One region of the Streptomyces sp. AC602_WCS936 genome, then DNA from elsewhere that is predicted to be linked to it. Evidence: riboswitches for the same ligand, from Rfam matches in the RefSeq annotation. Region 1 holds a riboswitch; the other holds the start of a gene.

Region 1 (7,135 bases):
GGCGCGCCGCCCGAGAGGTTCGGCGTCGGCATGGACTCAGGGAGCTGGGGCAGGTCCACCACGTTCACCCGCAGCAGCCGCCCGCCGGAGGTCACCACGCCCACCTCGCCGCGTGCCGTGGCGGGCACCGCCGAGACGATCAGGTCGTGCTTGACCCGCTTGGCCTTGGCGTCCGTGACCAGGGGCTCGTCGTTCACCGTGCGGGCGAGCAGACCGGTCGAGGACAGCAGCACCCGGCACGGGTCGTCCGCCACCTGGAGCGGAACGGCGGCGACCGGCGCCCCGGACGACTCCAGCAGGACCGTGCGGCGGTCGGTGCCGAACTTCTTGGCGACCGCGGCCAGTTCGGCCGAGACCAGCTTGCGCAGCTCCGCGTCCGAGTCGAGGATCCGGGTCAGCTCCTCGATCTCCGCGTTGAGCCGGTCCTTCTCGGCCTCCAGCTCGATGCGGTCGTACTTGGTGAGCCGGCGCAGCGGCGTGTCCAGGATGTACTGGGTCTGGACCTCGCTCAGCGAGAAGCGCTCCATCAGGCGCTGCTTGGCCTCGGCCGAGTTCTCGCTGGAGCGGATGAGACGGATGACCTCGTCGATGTCCACCAGCGCGACGAGCAGGCCCTCGACCAGGTGCAGACGGTCCCGGCGCTTGCCTCGGCGGAACTCGCTGCGGCGCCGCACCACGTTGAAGCGGTGGTCGAGGTAGACCTCCAGCAGCTCCCTGAGGCCCAGGGTGAGGGGCTGGCCGTCCACCAGGGCGACGTTGTTGATGCCGAAGGACTCCTCCATCGGCGTCAGCTTGTAGAGCTGTTCGAGGACCGCCTCGGGCACGAAGCCGTTCTTGATCTCGATGACCAGGCGCAGACCGTGCTCGCGGTCGGTGAGGTCCTTGACGTCCGCGATGCCCTGGAGCTTCTTCGAGCCGACCAGGTCCTTGATCTTCGCGATGACCTTCTCGGGGCCGACCGCGAAGGGCAGCTCGGTGACGACGAGGCCCTTGCGGCGGGCCGTGACGGTCTCCACGGACACCGTCGCGCGGATCTTGAACGTGCCGCGGCCGGTCTCGTAGGCGTCCCGGATGCCGGGCAGGCCGACGATCCGGCCGCCGGTGGGCAGGTCGGGGCCCGGCACGTGCTTCATCAGCGCGTCCAGGTCTGCGTTCGGGTACCGGATGAGGTGCCGGGCGGCCGCGATGACCTCGCGCAGGTTGTGCGGCGGCATGTTCGTGGCCATGCCGACCGCAATGCCGGAGGCGCCGTTGACCAGCAGGTTGGGGAAGGCGGCGGGCAGCGCCACCGGCTCCTGCTCCTGGCCGTCGTAGTTCGGGCCGAAGTCGACGGTGTCCTCGTCGATGGACTCCGTCATCAGGCCGGCGGCATCGGCCATCCGGCACTCGGTGTACCGCATGGCGGCCGGCGGGTCGTCGTTGCCCAGCGAGCCGAAGTTGCCGTGGCCGTCCACCAGGGGCACGCGCATCGAGAAGGACTGGGCCATGCGCACCAGGGCGTCGTAGATCGACGCGTCGCCGTGCGGGTGCAGCTTGCCCATGACCTCGCCGACGACGCGGGCGCACTTCACGTAACCGCGCTCGGGCCTGAGGCCCATCTCGTTCATCTGGTAGACGATGCGGCGGTGCACGGGCTTGAGGCCGTCCCGGGCGTCCGGCAGCGCACGGGAGTAGATGACCGAGTACGCGTACTCGAGGAAGGAGCCCTGCATCTCGTCGACGACGTCGATGTCGAGGATCTTCTCCTCGTACGAGTCGTCGGGCGGCGGGGTCTTCGTACTACGGCGGGCCATCGCTGCCGGCTCCTTGCTGAAGCGTGAACGGTGATCTGACGCGGTCCATTGTGGACCGCGGCACTGACAGCGACCGACCAGGACCCGTCACGGGCTGCCCGGCCCGGCGCTGCCCGCAGAGTACGCCCTCGTTCCGCACGCCCGTCCCCGGGCCGCCGACCCCGTTCTCGCTCTCGGCGTACGCGGTCCGGGAACTCCACCGGCCGCCCGCACGCTTGCATACAGTGGCAGGATCGGCAGGATCGGCGGAATTCCGCAGTTCCGACCAGTGTTTCCACCCGGCTGACTCCGCTCAGCATTCCGCGATCGAAGGGACGTACATGCCCATGGGTCACACGGCCACAGCCCAGGCAGACTCCGGCGGCCTGACAGCGACCGAGCACCGCCTGGCCAACGGCCTGCGCGTGGTGCTCTCCGAGGACCACCTGACCCCGGTCGCGGCGGTGTGCCTCTGGTACGACGTCGGTTCGCGCCACGAGGTCAAGGGACGTACCGGCCTGGCTCACCTTTTCGAGCACCTCATGTTCCAGGGCTCCGCCCAGGTCAAGGGCAACGGCCACTTCGAACTGGTGCAGGGCGCCGGCGGCTCGCTCAACGGCACCACGAGCTTCGAGCGCACCAACTACTTCGAGACCATGCCCGCCCACCAGCTGGAGCTCGCCCTCTGGCTGGAGGCCGACCGCATGGGTTCCCTGCTGGCCGCCCTGGACGAGGAGTCCATGGAGAACCAGCGCGACGTCGTCAAGAACGAGCGCCGTCAGCGCTACGACAACGTTCCGTACGGCACCGCCTTCGAGAAGCTCACCGCCCTGGCCTACCCGGAGGGGCACCCCTACCACCACACGCCGATCGGCTCGATGGCCGACCTGGACGCGGCGACCCTGGAGGACGCGCGGGCGTTCTTCCGCACGTACTACGCGCCGAACAACGCGGTGCTGTCCGTCGTCGGCGACATCGACTCCGAGCAGACGCTCGCCTGGATCGAGAAGTACTTCGGCTCCATCGCCTCGCACGACGGCAAGCAGCCCCCACGGGACGGCTCACTGCCCGACATCATGGGCGAGCAGCTGCGCGAGGTCGTCGAGGAGGAAGTCCCGGCCCGCGCCCTGATGGCGGCCTACCGCCTGCCGGAGGACGGCACGCGCGCGTGCGACGCGGCCGACCTGGCCCTCACCGTCCTGGGCGGCGGCGAGTCCTCCCGCCTCTACAACCGGCTGGTGCGCCGCGACCGCACGGCCGTCGCCGCCGGGTTCGGCCTGCTGCGGCTCGCCGGAGCGCCTTCCCTGGGGTGGCTGGACGTGAAGACGTCCGGTGACGTCGAGGTGCCGGTCATCGAGACCGCCATCGACGAGGAGCTCGCCCGGTTCGCCGAGGAGGGCCCGACGGCCGAGGAGATGGAGCGCGCCCAGGCGCAGCTGGAGCGCGAGTGGCTGGACCGCCTGGGCACCGTCGCGGGCCGCGCCGACGAACTGTGCCGCTACGCCGTCCTGTTCGGCGACTCCCAGCTCGCCCTCACCGCCGTGCAGCGGGTGCTCGAGGTGACGGCCGAGGAGGTCCAGGAGGTCGCCAGGGCCCGCCTGCGCCCCGACAACCGCGCGGTGCTCGTCTACGAGCCCACCGCCCCCGCCGACGAGACCGCCGCCGACGCGGACGACGCCACCGACGAGAACGAGGAGGCGGCCAAGTGACCGAGCTCGCCACCATGGACTTCCACTCCCAGCCGCAGGGCGGCGAGCCCAAGCCGTGGGCGTTCCCCGCCCCCGAGCGCGGCAGCCTCGACAACGGCCTCACCGTGCTGCACTGCCACCGGCCCGGCCAGCAGGTCGTCGCCGTGGAGGTGCTCCTCGACGCGCCCCTGGACGCCGAGCCCGCCGGACTCGACGGCGTCGCCACCATCATGGCGCGCGCCTTCTCCGAGGGCACCGACAAGCACTCCGCCGAGGAGTTCGCCGCCGAGCTGGAGCGCTGCGGCGCCACCCTCGACGCGCACGCCGACCACCCCGGCGTCCGGCTGAGCCTGGAGGTGCCCGCCTCGCGCCTCGCCAAGGCCCTCGGCCTGCTCGCCGACGCCCTCAGGGCACCCGCGTTCGCGGACGGCGAGGTCGAACGCCTGGTCCGCAACCGGCTCGACGAGATCCCGCACGAGCTGGCCAACCCGGCCCGCCGCGCGGCCAAGGAGCTCTCCAAGGAGCTGTTCCCAGCCGGCTCACGCGTGTCGCGCCCGCGCCAGGGCACCGAGGAGACGGTGGCGAACGTCGACTCCGCCGCCGTACGGGCCTTCTACGAGAAGCACGTGCGTCCCGCCACGGCCACCGCCGTGGTCGTCGGCGACCTCACCGGCATCGACCTCGGCGCGCTGCTCGGCGACACCCTGGGCGCGTGGACCGGCTCCGCCGCCGAACCGCGCCCCGTGCCCCCGGTGACCGCCGACGACCGGGGCCGGGTCGTCATCGTGGACCGTCCCGGCGCCGTCCAGACGCAGCTGCTGATCGGCCGCACCGGCGCCGACCGGCACGACCGCGTCTGGCCCGCACAGGTCCTCGGCACGTACTGCCTCGGCGGCACCCTCACCTCCCGCCTGGACCGCGTGCTGCGCGAGGAGAAGGGCTACACCTACGGCGTACGGGCATTCGGGCAGGTCCTGCTCTCCGCGCCCGACGGCACCGGCGCCGCGATGCTCGCCATCAGCGGCTCCGTCGACACCCCCAACACCGGCCCCGCGCTGCAGGACCTGTGGACGGTGCTGCGCACGCTCGCGGAAGGCGGACTCACCGACGCCGAGCGCGACGTCGCCGTGCAGAACCTGGTGGGCGTGGCGCCGCTGAAGTACGAGACGGCGGCGGCCGTGGCGAGCACGCTGGCCGACCAGGTCGAGCAGCACCTGCCCGACGACTACCAGGCCGCGCTCTACCGCCAACTCGCCGCCACCGGCACCGTGGAGGCCACGGCGGCGGTCGTGAACGCCTTCCCGGTGGACCGCCTGGTGACGGTGCTCGTCGGCGACGCCGCGCAGATCAAGACGCCCGTCGAGGCCCTCGGCATCGGTGAAGTCACCGTGGTGTCGGCCGAGTAGCGCCACGCGCGCGTGGCGGCCCTGGTGACCCGAGTGTCACCAGGGCCGCCGTTTGTCCGAATTGAGGGAGAGACGGCCCGTCTGCCCTGTGGCATGCGCTACAAAAAGCTTGTTGCGTTTGAGGATTGAAGGCAGCCGCGCTTAGCGTCTTCCGGGCTGTTCGTCAGGCAGTACGCCGCACCCGCGGCACCGGACAGTCATCGCCGAGTCCCCGTACGGCGCGAGCCAGGGGAGCCGGGGACCCACCGCAGTCCCTGGGGTGAATCGGACGCCCGCGCGTGCAGCGAGGGGGCCCGTAGGAGACCTTCCACCTCCGAACCCGTCAGCTAACCCGGTAGGCGAGAGGGAAGGAAAGGAACAGCCTCTACATGGCGTTCACGCGCGCCACCGGGAAGCACCGCCGTCCCAGCCGGATGCACCGCACCACCGCCCGCGCGGCGGGAGTCGCGGCCCTCGCCACCACCGGCGTCGTCGGCACCCTCGCCGCACCGGCGCTCGCCGCGGAGCCCGAGGCGGAGCAGACCGGGATCACCCCGGTCATCTCCATCGGCGACTCCATAGCCGACGAGATCGACGCCCAGGCCGCTGCCCAGGAGCAGGCCGCCCAGCTCGCCGCCGCCCGCGAGGCGGCCCGGGAGGCCGCGCGCGAGCGGGCCGCCGAAGCGGCCGAAGAGGCGCGCGAGGCCAAGGAGCGCGCCGCGCGGGAGGCGGAACGCAAGCGCCTCAACACCTTCGTGTCGCCGATCACCGCCTCGTACGTCTCCACCGCCTACCAGGCCGGCAGCTCCCTGTGGTCCTCCGGCAGCCACACCGGGATCGACTTCCACGCCTCCACCGGCACCACCGTGCACGCCGTCGGCGTCGGCACCGTCGTCGAGGCCGGCTGGGGCGGGGCGTACGGCAACCAGGTCGTGGTCAAGATGCACGACGGCACGTACACGCAGTACGGCCACCTGTCGTCCATCGGCGTCTCGGTGGGCCAGTCGGTCTCCGCGGGCCAGCAGATCGGCCTCTCCGGTGCCACCGGCAACGTCACGGGACCGCACCTGCACTTCGAGGCCCGTACGGGCGCCGAGTACGGCTCGGACATCGACCCCGTCGCCTACCTCCGCTCCCACGGCGTGAACGTCTGACGACGGACCGCTGACGGCAAGGTTCGGTAAGGTTCTGGAAAGGCCCCGGCTCCCTGAGCGGGGGCCTTTCGCATTTCCACGTGTGGTCCGGGAACGCGACCGCTGTCCAAAAAATGTCCATGAAATCCGGCCCGCCGTCGGATATCCGCTTGACTGGCCTAGAGTCACTGAACACGCGTCAATCGTCGACGTTTCACGGGGATCAAGGCGGAGGTCGGGCATGCGTATTCCGGCGCACTCGGTGTGCACGGCGATCCGGGACGACATCGTCGCCGGTGTCCACGGGCGCGGCGGCCGCCTCACCGAGGAACTCCTCGCCCGCCGCTACGGAGTCTCCCGCGTCCCCGTCCGCGAGGCCCTGCGCACGCTGGAGGCCGAGGGCTTCGTGGTGACCCGGCGGCACGCGGGCGCGTGCGTCGCGGAACCCACCGAACAGGAGGCCGCCGACCTGCTGGAGACCCGTGCCCTCCTGGAACCCCTGGGCGCCGCACGGGCCGCCCGGCGTCGCACCGATGCCCACCTCAAGGTGCTGCGCGGGCTGGTCAGGCTCGGTCAGGAACGTGCCGGGCAGGGCCGCGGCGAGGACTTGCGCGCACTGGACGGGTGGTTCCACGAGACCCTCGCCCAGGCCGCCTGCAGTCCCTCCCTGGCGTCCCTGCTGACCCAGTTGCGCCGCAAGATCGCCTGGATGTACGCCGTGGCGGCGCCGGCCGATCCGGCGGGCTGCTGGGCGGAGCACGGCGCGATCACCGACGCGGTGGCCCGGGGCGACGGCGAGCGCGCGCGGGCGCTCATGGCGCTGCACACCGAGCGGTCCGCTCCCGCGTACCGACTGCGGTTCGCCCCCGAGGGCGGGCGGACCGAGAGCGTGAGGAATTCGCAACGTGCCGTAAACACGCCGAGCCTGCGGTATTAACACGCGGCCCATATACAAGAGGTATTGATTGAAGGGGTATTTTGCGCTGCCTGCGAATGCCCTCGAAAATCGGTAGCGCGGTTCGTGGAGAGGGGAAAAGAAAAGCCCGCCCGGTGCTCCGGGCGGGCCGTTCGGCATTGCTCTTGCCGTCGGTCAGACGGTCTCGGGAAGCTCCTCGAGGCCCTCGGTGACCAGCTTCGCCAGCCGGTCGAGGGCGGCG
Region 2 (7,135 bases), on a different contig from region 1:
AGCTGCTCGACCCGGTCCCGGGTCTCCTGCTGCTCCCGCTGGAGGTCGGCGATCTCAGCGCGCTGGGCGACGTACTGCCGTATCGGGTAGGCGAGCGCGACGACGAGCGAGCAGAGCACCATCGCCAGCAGCGCGGCCCGGCCGGTCAGGCGGGAGCGGCGGGCCTGGCGCTTGGTCTGCGAGCGGTAGACCCGGGCCGCGGTCTGTTCCCCGATGATCCGGATCCTGGTCGCGGTGGAGAAACGGTCCCGGTCCTTCACCGCCATGTCTGTCCCCGCCTTCAGTCCACACGTGCGTACGTCCCCGCACACGGTACGGGACCGAGTACGGGGACGTACGTACGACGCTGCCTACAAGGGCGGTGCTCAGCCCTTGAAGCGCGGGAACGCGCTGCGGCCGGCGTACACCGCGGCGTCGTCGAGGATCTCCTCGATGCGCAGCAGCTGGTTGTACTTGGCGACGCGCTCGGAGCGGGCCGGGGCGCCGGTCTTGATCTGGCCGCAGTTGGTGGCGACGGCCAGGTCGGCGATGGTGACGTCCTCGGTCTCGCCGGAGCGGTGGGACATCATGCACTTGAAGCCGTTGCGCTGGGCCAGCTCCACGGCGTCCAGGGTCTCGGTCAGCGAACCGATCTGGTTGACCTTGACCAGCAGGGCGTTGGCGGCGCTCTCGTCGATGCCGCGGGCCAGGCGCTCCGGGTTGGTGACGAACAGGTCGTCGCCGACGATCTGGACCTTGTCGCCGAGCTTGTCGGTGAGGACCTTCCAGCCCTCCCAGTCGTCCTCGAACAGCGGGTCCTCGATGGAGACCAGCGGGTACGCCTCGACCAGCTCGGCGTAGTACTCGGTCATCTCGGCGGCGGAGCGGGTCTTGCCCTCGAAGGTGTAGGCGCCGTCCTTGTAGAACTCGGACGCGGCCACGTCGAGCGCGAGGGCGATCTGCTCGCCGGGGGTGTAGCCGGCCTCCTTGATCGCCTCGAGGATGAGGTCGAGGGCCTCGCGGTTGGAGCCGAGGTTCGGGGCGAAGCCGCCCTCGTCGCCGAGGCCGGTGGCCAGGCCCTTGCTCTTCAGGACCTTCTTCAGGGTGTGGTAGACCTCGGCGCCCCAGCGCAGGGCCTCGGAGAAGGACTCCGCGCCGATCGGCGCGATCATGAACTCCTGGATGTCCACGTTGGAGTCGGCGTGCGAGCCGCCGTTCAGGATGTTCATCATCGGCACCGGCAGCAGGTGCGCGTTGGGGCCGCCCAGGTAGCGGAAGAGCGGCAGGTCGGACGCCTCGGAGGCGGCGTGGGCGACGGCGAGGGAGACGCCGAGGATGGCGTTGGCGCCCAGCGAGCCCTTGTTGTCGGTGGCGTCCAGGTCGAACATGGCCTGGTCGATCAGGCGCTGCTCGGTGGCGTCGTAGCCGACCAGCTCCGGGCCGATCTGCTCGATGACGGCGAGGACGGCCTTCTCGACGCCCTTGCCCAGGTAACGGCCCGCATCGCCGTCACGGAGTTCGATGGCCTCGAAGGCGCCGGTGGAGGCACCGGAGGGAACGGCGGCACGACCCGTGCTGCCGTCGTCGAGGCCGACCTCGACCTCGACCGTGGGGTTGCCTCGGGAGTCCAGGATTTCCCGGGCTACGACGACGTCGATGGACGGCACGAGCATCTCCTTCTTCAATGTGACGCTTCGGTGTGACGCGCGGGTCCCGCAGGACCGCGGCGGCTCTGCGGGACCGAGCCTAACCGGCTCCGGGCGATCGGCCAGCCGATCGCCCACCCGCTGGACAGAACCGAGAGTAAATTGTTTCCGAACGGAACAAAGACGTTTCCGAAAATCCGTTCGCGATCACGGGCAGATCGGGGGCGTGAAAAACCCGCCCCGGTGCGTACGGGGGAACACGCACCGGGGCGGGAGTCGCGGGGGCCGCCGCTTACTTCAGGTGCAGCTGCTGGCCCGGGTAGATCAGGTCGGCGTCGTCGACGATGTCGTCGTTCAGCTTGAACAGCTTCGCCCAGCCGCCCTCGACGTCGTGCTCCTCGGCGATCGAGCTGAGGGTGTCGCCCTTGACGACCTTGTACTCGCCGTCGCCCTTCTCGACCTTCTTGCCGGTCGGGGTGGTGACGGTCTTCTTCTCGGCCGGCTTCTCGGCCTTCGGCTCGGCGGCCGGACGCTCGTCGGAGCGGGAGGCCTTCTGCTCGGTGGAGCGCTCGGCGGTGGAGCCGCTGTCCTGGCTCTGCGCGGAGCCGCTGTCCTGGCTCTCGGAGCCGCCGCCGGTGTACGCGGCGTTCGACAGGCCGGTGCCGCAGACCGGCCAGGCACCCTTGCCCTGGCCCGCGAGCACCTTCTCGGCGATCTCGATCTGCTGCGCCTTGGTCGCCTGGTCGGCGGTGGCGGCGTACTGCGTGCCGCCGTAACCGGCCCAGGTGGAGGCGGAGAACTGCAGACCGCCGTAGTAACCGTTGCCGGTGTTGATGGACCAGTTGCCGCCGGACTCGCACTGCGCGACGGCGTCCCACTCGGACGCGGTGGCGGCGGAGGCGTTGCCGGCCGCCATCAGCGGGGCGGCGACGGCGGCACCGGTGACACCGGCGACGGCGACGATACGGGTGGCCTTGGACGGACGGCGGTGCTTGCCCTTGCCGGAAAACAGCATGGTTGATCCCCTCACCGACGCCTGCGAGGTGAGCTGTCGGGTTCGGGCCGGTTGAGTTGCCCGGCCGGGTTCCTCGCGGAACTCGGCTCCACCCCTAGCCGCTCCGGCTCAACTGCCCGGTGCGGCACTTACCTTGGGTCCCCCGCTCCTGCCTGCGGCGCTCGAAGCGACGACTGTTCCCGTACGGCCGCTGGCAGGATTCGGCGTTGCGGCAGCCGGGGCCCGCGATGGCGAGCGGTCATGACCGTAGACACGCGCTCCGCGGATTTTCAAAGACGATCACGGCTTCTGAGACCTATATCTCACGAGATCCAAAACGGACATATGATCTCTAACCGTGAGCGAACTCCCCCTACTTTTCGCCCGATTCGCCCGTGACCGTGAGCGTCTGACCGGGCAGGATGTGGTCCGGGTCGGACCCGACGACGTCCTTGTTGCCGGCGTAGAGCGAACGCCACCCGCCGTCGAGCTCAAGGGAGTCGGCAATGCCCCAGAGACTGTCGCCGGAACGGACCGTGTACGAGCCGTCCACGACTTCCCGCGCCTCACCCTCACCGCGCGAGGCGTGCCGGCCCGAAGAGGCGTCCGTACGGCCGTCCGTGCGGCCGCTCGTCGCGCCCTCGTCGGCGCTGTCGCCGCGGTGCCGTCCCGCACCGGACTCGCCACTGCCGGCGGCCGCCGAAGAACCGTCACTCTGCCCCACCTTGTCCGTTTCATCGGTCTTGGTGGTTCCTGTGGACGGGCTGTCGGATTCCTGCGGGCCGACGCTCACCGAGGAATCGGATTCGACCGAAGTGCCCGGCTTGGACGCTTCATCCTCGCCGGTCGACGAGGGGTCAGAAGTCGGCGAGGGCGACGACGAAGGCGACGCCCCGGCGGCCGGGTCGGACACCTCGTCCGAACCGGTCGAACCGGACGGGTCCGAGGAGCCGGTGGTGCCGGTGGAGCCGGACGGGTCGGCCGTGCCGGACGGGTCATCCGCCTCCGGAGCGGTGGGCGCCTGCGAGGGGTCCGCGGTCTCCGACGAGCCGTCACCGGCCGAACCCGTGCCGCCGTCCAGGACGCCCGAGTCGTTGCCCAGTCCCGCGAGCAGACCACAGGTCGGCCAGGCGGCGATGCCCTGGTCCGCGTGCATCTTCTCGGCGACGCTTATCTGCTGGGAGCGGCTGGCCTGGTCGGCACTCCGCGCGTACTCGAGGCCGCCGTACCGCTCCCAGGCCTCCTGGGAGATCTGGAGGCCTCCGTAGTACCCGTTGCCGCTGTTCTGGCTCCAGGCGCCGCCGGTCTCGCACTCGGCGACCCGGTCCCAGTTCGCGCCGTCGGCCGCGTGTGCGCCGGTGGCGCCGAGGAGTGGGATCGCGATGGCGGAGCCGGTCACTCCGGCGGCGACGACCAGGGCGGGGGCCTGGCGGGGGCGGCGGTGACGACCGTTCCCGGAGAGCATGCGACGACCTTTCACGAGGCAGCGGGGACCGCGCGGCGGTAACGCTCAGGCCACGCTGATCCGTGAACGTATAGGCAGATGATCGCTTGTCACAAGTTCATGCCGCGCAGATCACGTGAAGATCACAAAGTTGAGCGCGTGTCACTTTTACTTCGAGGGCGGACCATGAACCGCCGATGACGCAACGGGTGTGAAGGACACGGGCAAAGTGCGCAGACCTCGCATGATGAGCCCGCCGCGCCAGCGCAGTTCGGCCGGCTCCGCGGCGAGCCGCAGGTCCGGGAGGCGGGTGAGGAGCGTGGCGAGCGCGGTCTGTCCCTCCAGCCGGGCGAGCGGGGCCCCGAGGCAGTAGTGGATGCCGTGGCCGTACCCCAGGTGCTGGCTGTCCCGGCGGGCGAGGTCGAGGGTGTCCGGGTCCGTGAAGCGCTCCGGGTCCCGGTCGGCGGCGGCCAGGACGACGAGGACGGGGTCGCCGGGCGCGATGTCCTGCCCGCCGAGGGTGAGCGGCCGGGTGGCGAAGCGCCAGGTGGCCATCTCCACCGGGCCGTCGTAGCGCAGGAGTTCCTCGACGCCGGTCTCCAGCAGCGCCCGCTCGCCGGCCGCGAGGGACGTCTGGAGACGGTCCCGCTGCTCGGGGTGGGTGAGCAGGGCGTACGTGCCGTTGCCGATCAAGTTGACGGTGGTCTCGAAGCCGGCGAAGAGCAGGATGAAGGCCATCGCCGCGGCCTCGTTCTCGGTGAGGTGCTCGCCGTGGTCGGAGGCGCGGATGAGGCCGGAGATGAGGTCCTCGCCGGGGCCGGGCTCGGGCGGCAGCGCGGCGCGCTTGCGGTGGATGAGATCGGCGAGGTAGCCCCGCATCTTCTTCACCGACCGTGCGACCCCGCCCCGGGGGCCTCCTCCGTGACGGATCATCATGCCCGCCCAGTCCCGGAAGTCGTCCTGGTCCTCGCGAGGGACGCCGAGCAGGTCGCAGATGGCGTAGATGGGGAGCGGGAAGGCGAACTCGTGGATCAGGTCGGCGCTCCCGGTCCCCGCGAACCGGTCGATGAGGTCGTCCGCCAGCTCCTGCACCCGGGGCGCGAACTCGGCGACCCGGCGGGGTGTGAACGCCTTGCTGACCAGCCGGCGCAGCCGGGTGTGGTCCGGCGGGTCGATGTTCAGCAGGTGGGTCATCAGCTCGGCCTTCCGCTCCCCCGGAATGCCGGTCTTGCCCTTGGCGTGTGCGGGCTCGTCGTGGTGGGCCGGGTTCTTGGACAGCCGCGGGTCGGCGAGCGCCTGCCTGGCGTCCGCGTACCGGGTGACCAGCCAGGCCTCCACTCCGCTGGGCAGCCGGGTGCGGTGCACGGGGGCGTGTTCCCGCAGCCAGGCGTAGGCGGGGTACGGGTCGGCGGCGAACTCCCAGGTGAACAGCTCGGGACCCGGAGTCGGGGCGGGGACGGGTGCGGGGCCGGGTGCGGGGCCGGTCATGCCTCGACCTCCCTGATCGCGTCCCGGTAGGCCCGGGCCGCCGCTCTCAGGGCCGCCTCGGGGTCCGTGCCCTCGGACTCGGCGCGGGCGGCGAGGGCGAGCAGTTCGTAGCCGATGCCCTCGCCGGAGGGCAGGGGGACCGGGAGGCCCGCGGTGCGGACCCGGGAGGCGAGCTTGGCGGCGAGGGCCAGGCCGGGCTGGCCGAGGGGGACGCCGTCGGTGACCGAGGCGCGCTGCTTCTCGTCCGCCTTGGTGCGCAGCCAGTGCTCCCTGACCTCCTCGGGGGTGGTCGCCGTGGCGTCGCCGAAGACGTGCGGGTGGCGGTGGACGAGCTTGTCGACGATGGTGGCGGCCACGTCGTCGACGGAGAACGGGGCGTCGTGGTCCTCCTCGGCGATGCGGGCGTGGAAGACGACCTGGAGGAGCACGTCGCCCAGTTCCTCGCGGAGCTCGTCGCGGTCGCCGTCCTCGATCGCCTCGACGAGTTCGTACGCCTCCTCGATCGCGTACTTGGCCAGGCCCTTGTGGGTGCGCTGCGAGGACCACGGGCATTCGACGCGGATGCGGTCCATGACCTGGACGAGGTCGAGCAGGCGGGCGCCGGGGAGGTCGTAGGAGGCCGGGAGCAGTTCCAGGTCCGGCATGGAGACGCGGCCGGAGCCCGCGAGGCGGGCCAGCCCGTCGGTGAGAGCGGGCTCGCCCTCCCCGGTGGCGACGACGACCACGGTGTGCCCGCCGGCGCAGGCGGTGACCAGCTCCTCGGCGGCCGGGGCGGCCTCGTCGACCCGTATGCCGGCCTCGCGCAGGTACGGCAGCTGCGGGTGGGCGCCGTCGGCGCACAGCACGCGGTCGGCGGTGCGCAGGGCCTGCCAGGCGGGCCAGGACAGCAGGCCGGGGGCGACGCGGTGGCTGGTGGTGAGCAGGACGATGCGGCCGGGGTCGGGAGCGGTGCCGGGGGTGGTGTCGGCGCTGGTTGCGTTCACCTTCAGAACGTAACGCACGAGGCCGACGGCCCCCCGAGTTGTCCACAGGGGGCCGGGCTGGCTTGTCCACAAGGGTCGCGGGCGGCGTCCCGCAGGACCGTTACGCCGTCTGCTGGGTCGGTGCCGTCGTGATCTCGCGGACCCACGGGGTCTTGGTGTCGACGCGGCTGCTCTTCTGGACGTCCCAGTCGCCGTAGCGCGGGTTCAGGTCGATGTCGAGCTGGTCGGAGGCCTTCGCCAGGGCCTGCCAGAACTCGGGCCGGCTGGTGTCGGTGCCGAGGCTCTCGGCGAGCTTCTGTGCCTCCAGCTGGACGCGGAGGTTGTCGTCCAGGCGGTCGGGGGCCACGCCGTACTGCTGCAGCCAGAGCGTCTCGAGCTGCTCGGGGCCGCCGGCCTGCTCCTCCAGGCCCCCGCGCAGCTCCTGGACCTCCTTGCGGCTGACGGTCACGCCCGCGTTCTCGGCGGCCCGGTGCAGCACCCGGTCGAGGACCATGCCGTGCAGGGTGTCGCGGGTGAGGCCGCCGGTCCGGGCGAGGACCTGCTGGTACTGGGCGTCGTCGGGGACGGCGGCCCGCTGCGCCTCGCGCACCTCGTCGACGCG

The links. A riboswitch is a leader RNA that binds a small molecule or an ion and turns the genes downstream of it on or off. The one in region 1 is predicted to bind cyclic di-AMP.
Positions count from the first base shown of each region.
Region 2: linked by a shared signal. The riboswitch ahead of KUM03_RS14430 (transglycosylase family protein) and the one ahead of KUM03_RS08220 (M23 family metallopeptidase) in region 1 are both predicted to bind cyclic di-AMP.

Region 1 is NZ_JAGMUF010000017.1:110,463-117,597, forward strand. Features, by position in the region: gene KUM03_RS08205 (DNA topoisomerase (ATP-hydrolyzing) subunit A) at 1-1,793, opposite strand, end outside; gene KUM03_RS08210 (pitrilysin family protein) at 2,114-3,481, shown strand; gene KUM03_RS08215 (pitrilysin family protein) at 3,478-4,866, shown strand; cyclic di-AMP (ydaO/yuaA leader) riboswitch at 5,058-5,222, shown strand; gene KUM03_RS08220 (M23 family metallopeptidase) at 5,235-5,999, shown strand; gene KUM03_RS08225 (GntR family transcriptional regulator) at 6,220-6,915, shown strand; gene KUM03_RS08230 (HPr family phosphocarrier protein) at 7,069-7,135, opposite strand, start outside.
Region 2 is NZ_JAGMUF010000037.1:952-8,086, reverse strand. Features, by position in the region: gene KUM03_RS14440 (septum formation initiator family protein) at 1-266, opposite strand, end outside; gene eno (phosphopyruvate hydratase) at 366-1,646, opposite strand; gene KUM03_RS14430 (transglycosylase family protein) at 1,918-2,640, opposite strand; cyclic di-AMP (ydaO/yuaA leader) riboswitch at 2,644-2,810, opposite strand; gene KUM03_RS14425 (transglycosylase family protein) at 2,993-4,084, opposite strand; gene KUM03_RS14420 (cytochrome P450) at 4,232-5,551, opposite strand; gene KUM03_RS14415 (nucleoside triphosphate pyrophosphohydrolase) at 5,548-6,534, opposite strand; gene KUM03_RS14410 (SurA N-terminal domain-containing protein) at 6,635-7,135, opposite strand, start outside.